DNA from 4 places in the Methyloceanibacter sp. wino2 genome. Region 1 is predicted to be linked to each of the others. Evidence: predicted binding sites of a transcription regulator. Region 1 holds the regulator's gene; each other region holds the start of a gene.
What was found. Region 1 encodes LexA, which represses DNA repair genes until DNA is damaged. Its sites were predicted from a motif close to TGTTCNNNNTGTGTTCNG; they were not measured.

Region 1 (2,199 bases):
CCATCGCGAGGGGCGCCGACGCCGATATCCTCGTCACGATCGGCGGGGCCTCTGTCGGTGACCGCGATCTGGTTTCCGGGACCCTCGCCGATGCTGGCCTCGTGCTCGACTTTGCCAAAGTGGCCATGCGGCCGGGAAAACCGGTGTTCGCAGGACGGCTCGGCTCCGCGCGGGTGCTCGGCCTTCCGGGCAACCCTGTTTCGGCACTGGTCTGCGGTTTGGTTTTCCTGAGGCCGATGCTGTGTGCGCTTCTCGGCGAAAGCCGTGACGATGTCCTGCAAGAGGCCGTTCTGGCCGCTCCGCTTGCCAAGGGCGGTCCCCGGCAGGCCTATCATCGGGCCGTTTCCGCCTTTTCCAGTGACGGCACCCGCACCGTTCGGGCATTGCCCTCGCAGGATTCCTCCCTGATGGGTGCACTGGTGCGTGCGGACTGTCTCATCGTGCAGCCGCCCTCTTCGCCGCCAGTCCCTGAGGGCGGAAAGGTATCCGTCCTGCCCTTCCCGGACTAGTTAACCGCCCGGCAACCCGAATCAAACGAACAAAAGGCGTCCAAAAGCGCCGTTCGGGCCAACACCTGTCGGGTATCGCTTGCGGAACACAAATAGAACATCTATACTGTTCACGATTTGTACGATACGGGCGAGGCCATATCCAAGAGTGGCCGAAGCTAGTTTTGGTTGGTGCTCGGTTCGAGCCGCTCAAATAGGGGGCCAGATGCTCACAGCGAAGCAAAAAGAGCTTCTCATGTTCATTCATGAGCGGTTGAAGGAGTCAGGCGTTCCGCCTTCGTTCGATGAGATGAAGGAAGCTTTGGATCTTCGGTCCAAATCGGGCATTCATCGGCTCATTACGGCACTGGAAGAGCGCGGCTTCGTGCGCCGCCTGCCCCACCGGGCACGCGCCATGGAAATTATCAAGCTTCCCGAGTCGGTACCGCAGAGCGTTGCCGTGCGCGGACGCGGCTTTTCGCCAAGCGTGATCGAAGGCAGCCTCGGGCGCGCGTCGGCCCCAGTGGCGGGCGCTGCCTCCGACGGACAGACCGTCGTGCTGCCGATCATGGGCCGCATCGCGGCCGGTGTGCCGGCCGAGGCCATTCAGACGAAGCTGGATACGATCGAAGTGCCGCCGGAGCTTCTGGCCAAGGGCGAGCATTACGCGCTCGAGGTGAAGGGCGACTCGATGATCGACGCCGGCATTCTGGAGGGCGATACGATCCTGATCCGCAAATGCGACGATGCCAACAATGGCGACATCGTCGTCGCTCTCGTAGACGAAGAGGAAGCCACGCTGAAGCGTCTGCGCCGGCGGGGCGATTCCATCGCGCTGGAAGCGGCCAATCCCGCTTATGAGACCCGCATCTTCGGGCCGGACCGTGTACGGGTCCAAGGGCGGCTCGTGGGCCTTATTCGCCGCTACTGAGTTCCCTGCCCTTCGGGATTGGTCTGCGGGTCTGAGGCTTCGCGCTGATCGGTGGCAGGAGTTACCGCGTGCGCTGACCAGGGGCGTGTTCCGCGGTGCTCAGCAACGGTCTCCGTCCGAATGGACAATCCTTCGATATAGAGCGCGTGCGCGCCTTGGGTCGACAGCGCCGCCCTGTCGACAATGATCCGGGGTGCCTTGCAGGCCCTGCCGAGCTTGAACGGCGCCACCACGATATCGGCCTTGCGGCAGTCTTCGGCGATTGCCCCAGTTTCTCGGATTAGCGCAACTGTCTTTCCTTTGACCTTACCCACGCAGCCGAGCGGATCGCAGCGGAATGGGGTGGTCTGCGGCAGACCCTTTGGATCAGTGCCGTCGCCATCGGCCAGGAGCCATTTCTCAACGCTGTAGCTTGCCGCGGTGGCCGACGGGAAGATCAACCCGTCCGCGCCGCGGATGGCGGCCGTCCTCCCGTCGCGCTCGATCAGCACGTCCGGGCGGTTGCCGGGGGGCGCCAGTGCGAGCCCGAGCGCGGCGATGACGAGGCCCAGCGCCCGCAGCCGCGTCCGCCATAGACACAGCCACAGGCCGCCGAACGCGATGAGCGCGAGTGACCAGCCAGAGAGATCCGGCAGGATCGTGACGGCGCCGGGCCAGGAGGCCACCCACGCCGCCGCCCCCACCATCAATTCGATTCCATATCCCATGACCTGTAGTGGCCATGCCTCGAGGCCAAACGGCATGGCGATCAAGGAGAGGAGCGCCATCGGCATGATCAGT
Region 2 (2,199 bases), 390 kb from region 1:
CCTACCCAGCGACCGACCCTAACCGATTCTCCGGGCCCGGCCGCATCACGACCTCCCATTCGGCGATCGCCGACGGGAAAGATGGTCGGGGCAGACATACGGTCTCGCTCCGGCCCTGTCCAGCAGTCACAACGAAACGGGGTGCCCCAAATCATGGGCGCCAAAATGCAGCGGGCGCCCCGGGAACACCGGGACGCCCTCAACCATCGCGATCTTTGATCGATTGGATCCTGGAGGCCCCTTACGGCCCGGCCGGATCCGGCATGCTCAGCCGCGCTTGCTCTTGCGGCCGCCGCCCGAAATGGACGTCACCGTCTCCTCCTCGACCGGCGCCTCACCGTCGTCGCCCTTATCCTCGAGCCCCTCGCCTTCCAGCATCTGCTCGGCGACGAGCCCCGCGCTCTGCCGGATGGCGCGCTCGATCCGCTCGGCCATGTCCGGATGCTCCTTCAGGAAGGTCTTCGCGTTCTCGCGGCCTTGGCCGATGCGCTCGCTGTCATACGAGAACCAGGACCCGGATTTCTCGACGATGCCCGCCTTCACGCCGAGATCGATCAATTCGCCCATCTTCGAAACGCCCTCGCCGTACATGATGTCGAATTCGACCTGCTTGAAGGGCGGCGCGACCTTGTTCTTGACGACCTTGATCCGCGTCTGGTTGCCGACCACCTCGTCCCGCTCCTTGATGGCGCCGATGCGGCGAATATCGAGGCGGACAGAGGCATAAAACTTCAAGGCATTGCCGCCGCTCGTGGTCTCAGGCGACCCGAACATCACACCGATCTTCATGCGGATCTGGTTGATGAAGATGACCATGCAGCGCGACTTCGAAATCGAGCCGGTCAGCTTCCGCAAGGCTTGACTCATGAGACGCGCTTGGAGGCCCGGCAGAGAGTCGCCCATCTCGCCCTCAAGTTCGGCCTTGGGCGTCAACGCGGCCACCGAATCCACGACTAGAACGTCGATGGCTCCGGACCGGACCAGCGTGTCGGCGATTTCAAGCGCCTGCTCGCCCGTGTCGGGCTGAGAAATCAGAACATTCTCGAGATCGACGCCAAGCTTTCGGGCATAGACCGTGTCGAGTGCGTGCTCCGCATCGACGAAGGCACACACCCCACCCTTCTTCTGCGCTTCCGCCACGACGTGAAGAGCCAGCGTCGTCTTGCCGGACGATTCCGGTCCGTAAATCTCAACCACCCGGCCCCGCGGCAGACCGCCGATGCCAAGTGCGATATCGAGCCCGAGAGAGCCCGTGGGAATGGACTCGACCTCCACGGCGGTCTCGTTCTGGCCGAGCCGCATGATGGAGCCCTTGCCGCAAGCCCGCTCGATCTGGGAGATCGCGGCTTCCAGCGCCTTCTCTTTGTCCATTTCCCCTCCTGCCTCTACAAGGCGCAGCGCGGCGTTCGACATCGACGAATCTCCTTATTTCACAGCCTTAGGGCTTGCGTAAATGGCGGTGCCCGGCCCTCGGGGCCCTCGTCCACACCCGGTTGGGCTTCGGCGAGCCGGCGATTGCGTTAGAAGGGGAATGTACATGCTTTGTTCTATGTTCGCAAGATGTTCTCGCTGCGTATAGCGGATTTGCCGGGGGATCCAGGTCCCGCACCGGGAAAAGCGCTTCGTGGCGGATCATGAATCACTATGATTGATCCCAACCGAGGCAAGGAGCGCAACGCATGAGCCGCCAAGTGGAAAAGGGCGCCCTACAGGACAAGATGTTCGTCCTGCTGCTCGTGCTGGTGTCGCTGGCCTTTGCCTGGATCCTGCTGCCGTTCTACAGCGCCGTTCTGTGGGCGGTGATCCTGGCCTTGGTCTTCTCGCCGGTGCAGCGGTGGTTCATCGGTCACCTTCCGAACCAGCCGAACTTGGCCACGTTCCTGACTCTGCTCAGCATCGTCGGGATCGTGCTGGTCCCCGTGGCGTTCACGGGCGCATCGATCGTCAGCGAGGCGACTACGCTCTACGAGAACATCCAGTCGGGGGACGTCAATCTCGGCACGATACTTCAGCGCTTCCTCGATGCGCTGCCGACTTGGGCGACAGACTTCCTGGCTCATTTCGGGGTGACGGACGTGGCCGACATGCAGGCGCGAGTCATCTCGCTCCTCGCCGAAGGCAGCCAGTTCTTCGCGACGCAGGCGGTCCTCGTGGGGCAAGGCACGGCCAACGTCCTGCTCGGCACCTCGATCATGCTCT
Region 3 (2,199 bases), 200 kb from region 1:
TACGTGATCGACCGCTATCGCGAAGCCACGGTCGCGCTCGACTATTACGGAGATAGCGTCCTCAACTCGGTGAGCGACATCCTGTTCATGGTCTTAGGCTTCGTGCTCGCGAGCCGGCTGCCGGTGTGGCTCACCGTGACGATCGGCGTCGCCTTCGAGCTCTTCACCGGGATCATGATTCGCGACGGCCTCGCCCTCAACGTGCTCATGCTGTTGTGGCCGAGCGAAACCGTGCTGCAGTGGCAGAATAGCCGCTAGAGCGGAACGCGGATCCCAAACACCATGATCAGGATGAGCCACACATAGGCGATCACGGTCGGGTAGAACGTCACGCCAAAGCCGAAGGCCCGAAGGTACGGGTTCTTGTGATAGCCGACCCAGAACAGGATCCGGCCCAGCACGAATAGCCCCGTCAGGATCGGCAGCGTGCGCGCTTCCTCGATGGGGCAGTACATCGCCAGGCCCGCATTGGCGATGAAGTAGGCGGTGAACTGCTCGAACGTGTTCAGGATGAACTTGGTGTTGATCTCGACCGGGGAGTTCGGCTTCGGCGTTGAGCCGACGAACATGGACGGGTCAAGCCGCTGCGCGGCAACGATACAAATGCCAAGCACGCCGGGAAGGATGGCCACCACGGCATCCTTGATGACGAGAGCCAGACGGTCGGCGATGCCCCACGCCTCGGGAGTCCAATCCCAAAACGTCTTGCCGGCGGCAAAGACGGCCGCCGAAAACAGCCAGTTGCCAACCAGCGTGGCGATGAAGGGCCACTGCATGGCGGTGAAGCCGAAATATTTGACCCGTGGGTCGCGCCGTTTGCCCTTACGGCGCGTGGATGTCTGTCCCTGGCGGACCTGCCGCTGCATCGTTCTTGCTTTTCCTGGATCTGGGGCAGTCACCCTCGGAGGACGGGGCGCACTGCCAAAATATTATCTGTCGTTTTGTTAGCCATAGGGCGCACGCCAAGGAATAACAAGAGGGCAACATGGTAGACGGATGAGAACAAAACCGGTACATTTGGCCTGCCTTGCCATCGTCCCCCAGGTTGTGGACAGGGGGGACAGGCGGGCGATGTGTCCTGGCACGCCGGTGCTCATGCGCCTATCGTGCCGGATTGGCCGTCGTGGGCTCGAAGCTCGCGCGGACCTTGATTATTTCAGCGGCTTGTATGCGGGGAGGTCGGAAGCATGGCCGGATCGGTCAACAAAGTTATTCTCATCGGAAACCTCGGTGCCGACCCCGAAGTGCGCCACACCCAGGACGGGCGCCCCATCGTCAACCTGCGTCTGGCGACCACCGACAGCTGGCGGGACAAGAATTCGGGCGAGCGCCGCGAGAAGACCGAATGGCACCGGGTGGTGATTTTCTCCGAAGGGCTTGCGCGGGTGGCCGAGCAGTATCTGCGCAAAGGCTCGAAGGTCTATGTCGAGGGTTCGCTGCAGACCCGCAAATGGGAAGATCAGTCCGGTCAGGAGCGCTACACCACCGAGGTCGTGCTGCAGGGCTTCAATTCGACGCTGACCATGCTCGACGGACGCCAGCAGGGCGGGGGCATGAGCGAGAGCGGCGGCGGTGGTGGCGATTTCGGCCGCACCAAGCCCCTCAGCGGCGGCGGATCGTTCAACAAGGAACTGGACGACGAGATCCCGTTCTAGGACGTCTCAGGGCCGCACCTCAGGCGCTTCTTCCAAATTCGGGGCTTCTTCCAAATTCAAAGTCCAGTTGCCGTGGCGCGGATCGCCGCGTGACGTGAGCCACGACGGCGCCGCGAACACGGATATCCTGCCTGTTAGTCGCTGGCTGACTCGACGCCGGACACGTATTTGGAGCTGAAGGTCTTCTCGCCGAGACGATCCAGCAGGCTCAGCTGCAGTTCGAGCCAGCTCTTGTGTCCTTCCTCGTCGAGGAGGATCTTCTCGAACAGCGTCCGCGTCCCGACATCGGCCTGCTCGGACGCCTGCATGGCGGCATGGGTGTAGAAGGCGATCGCCTCTTCTTCGTCGGCGAGGTCGGCCTTGAACATGGCTTCGAGCGAGGTTGCCTTGACCGGCTTCTTGTAGAACTCGAGCTCCGGCTCGCCGTTCAGGAACATGATGCGGTTCATGTACTCGTTGGAGTGGCCCAGCTCTTCGGTCATCTCCTCGCGCATCTGCGCCGCCAGCTTGTCGAGCCCCCAGTCATCCAATGTATGGGCGTGAA
Region 4 (2,199 bases), 1.0 Mb from region 1:
CAGCGCGGATCGGTCCCGAGCCGCATCAGCGTGTGGCGCAACGTCGTGCGGTGGAACCGCGCCGCCGCGACGTTGCCAATGCCCCGCGCCAAGCGCTGTTTGACGGCACCGGCCTTCGGCTGTTTGGCCATGACGATGAGGCTTGGCACGATGAGACTTGGCACGTTGAGACTTGGCACGATGAGACTTGGCGCGAAGGCGGAGGCGCCTCGCCGGCGTCCGCTGGTCACCGCCCGCTACTCGTAGAGCCGGGCAAGAACGCGCGGCGGAACGCGCAGGAGATAAAGAAGCATGAGCCCGAGATTGCGGCAGCAGCGCATCAGATAGCCCTCGTCCTGATAGCGCTGGGCGCTGGTGACGGCCCGCGTCTTCAGCCCATACAGCTCCCGGCGCTTCAACCTGCGCACGAGATCCACGTCTTCCATCAGCGGGAGCGGCCGGAAACCGCCAAGCCGCTGATAATGAGCCCGCGAGATCAGCAGACCTTGATCGCCATAGGGCAGCGACAGCAGCCCGCAGCGAAGCCCGACCATCATTTCGATCAGCCGCGGCATGAAGCCTTCGTCGTCCAGCGCGAAGCGGAAATACGCGGCCGCGGGCTTGCGGCGGCCCGTCTCGATGCGCTCGATGAAATTCATGGCTTCGTTGAACCAGCCCGGATCCAACACAGTGTCCGCATGCAGGAAGAGCAGCCAATCGCCCTTCGCGGCGGCGGCGCCCGCTTCCAGCTGCGTGCCCCGTCCCCGCGGCGCTTGCACCAAGTGAACGCCGGCGGCGTCGGCGATCACGTAGGTATCGTCGGTCGACCCGCCATCCGCGATGATGGCTTCCTGCACGATGCCATCGACCACGGCGGGGACAAGCGCCGACAGCGTCGGCACGAGAACCCGCTCGGCGTTGAGCGTTGGAATAATGACCGAGATCATAGGGCCGGACTATAACGGTTGCCGGGCCCTCAGCAATCGCGACGTATGGCCCAATCCGGGCCTGTTCTCTCTGTTCTTGATTTGTTCTCGTGGCGCGCCTATATTGCGGCTATGAACGTCGCCATTCGCAAGCCAAGCCACGACGAGAGCCTGCCCCATGAGGCGGGCGGGGTGGCCTATGCGCGCCGCCACGGGCGAGGCGCGCAGACCAACCGTTCGGGACGATTCGAGGCCAAGACCTACGAGCCCGTGGACGATGGTTGGGAGTCCCTTGGCGATCTCGAGGCGCTCCGGACAGAGGTGCAGGAAGTTCCGGCCCGGCGCATCATCACCAAGAATGACTCGCCGGATATCGGCTTCGACCGCTCGATCAACCCGTATCGGGGCTGTGAGCATGGGTGCGTCTATTGCTTCGCGCGGCCGACGCACGCGTTCCTCGGCATGTCGCCGGGCCTCGACTTCGAGACTAAGCTCTTCGCCAAGACCAACGCCGCACAGGCGCTGGAACGCGAACTGGCCGCGCCCGGCTACGAGCCCCGCATGATCGCAATCGGCTCGAACACCGACCCTTATCAGCCCGTGGAGCGGCGCTACCGCATCATGCGGCGCATTCTGGAAGTGCTGAGCGAGGCCAACCACCCGGTTGGGATCGTCACCAAGTCGGCGCTCGTCCTCCGCGACCTCGACATTCTGCAATCCATGGCGGAACGCGGCCTCGTGAAGGTGGCGCTTTCGGTCACTACGCTGGACCGGCAGCTGGCGCGGACGATGGAGCCGCGCGCGAGCACGCCGGACAAGCGGCTGGAGGCCGTGGAGACGCTCTCAAACGCCGGCGTGCCCACCTCCGTGATGGTCGCCCCCGTCGTGCCCGGTCTCACAGACGCCGAGATCGAACGGATCCTGGAGCGCGCGTCGGCCGCGGGGGCCAGTGAAGCAGGCTATATCCTGCTTCGGCTGCCGCTCGAGATCGGCGATCTCTTCGTCGAATGGCTGCGGGCCAATTGCCCCGACCGTGCCGACCGCGTGCTGTCCCTGATGAGGCAGACCAGGGGTGGGAAGCTATACGATGCGGAGTGGCACGGCCGCATGGAGGGCGACGGGCCGTATGCCTGGATGATCGGCCGGCGGTTTCAGATGGCCGCCGAACGGCTCGGCCTCGACAAGCGCCACAAATTGCGCACTGACCTGTTCACGCCCCCCACCCTGCCCGGCCAACAGCTCAGCCTGCTCTAAGGCCTTTTCCACAGCGCACAGCTAGTCTTGCCGCAGGCGG

Region 2: recA (recombinase RecA) is a predicted target of LexA. The motif match lies at 1,551-1,568, and genes of this name have one in related genera.
Region 3: DCY11_RS00870 (single-stranded DNA-binding protein) is a predicted target of LexA. The motif match lies at 999-1,016, and genes of this name have one in related genera.
Region 4: DCY11_RS04625 (PA0069 family radical SAM protein) is a predicted target of LexA. The motif match lies at 998-1,015, and genes of this name have one in related genera.

What each region holds. Positions count from the first base shown of each region.
Region 1 covers NZ_CP028960.1:3,179,865-3,182,063, forward strand. The annotation lists gene DCY11_RS16240 (molybdopterin-binding protein) at 1-509, shown strand, start outside; gene lexA (transcriptional repressor LexA) at 715-1,419, shown strand; gene DCY11_RS15245 (ComEC/Rec2 family competence protein) at 1,413-2,199, opposite strand, start outside.
Region 2 covers NZ_CP028960.1:364,146-366,344, forward strand. The annotation lists gene recA (recombinase RecA) at 268-1,413, opposite strand; gene DCY11_RS01760 (AI-2E family transporter) at 1,680-2,199, shown strand, end outside.
Region 3 covers NZ_CP028960.1:171,999-174,197, reverse strand. The annotation lists gene DCY11_RS00880 (DUF2585 domain-containing protein) at 1-258, shown strand, start outside; gene DCY11_RS00875 (MAPEG family protein) at 255-866, opposite strand; gene DCY11_RS00870 (single-stranded DNA-binding protein) at 1,188-1,655, shown strand; gene DCY11_RS00865 (bacterioferritin) at 1,790-2,199, opposite strand, start outside.
Region 4 covers NZ_CP028960.1:996,283-998,481, forward strand. The annotation lists gene DCY11_RS04615 (TIGR04282 family arsenosugar biosynthesis glycosyltransferase) at 1-230, opposite strand, end outside; gene DCY11_RS04620 (TIGR04283 family arsenosugar biosynthesis glycosyltransferase) at 237-926, opposite strand; gene DCY11_RS04625 (PA0069 family radical SAM protein) at 1,038-2,159, shown strand.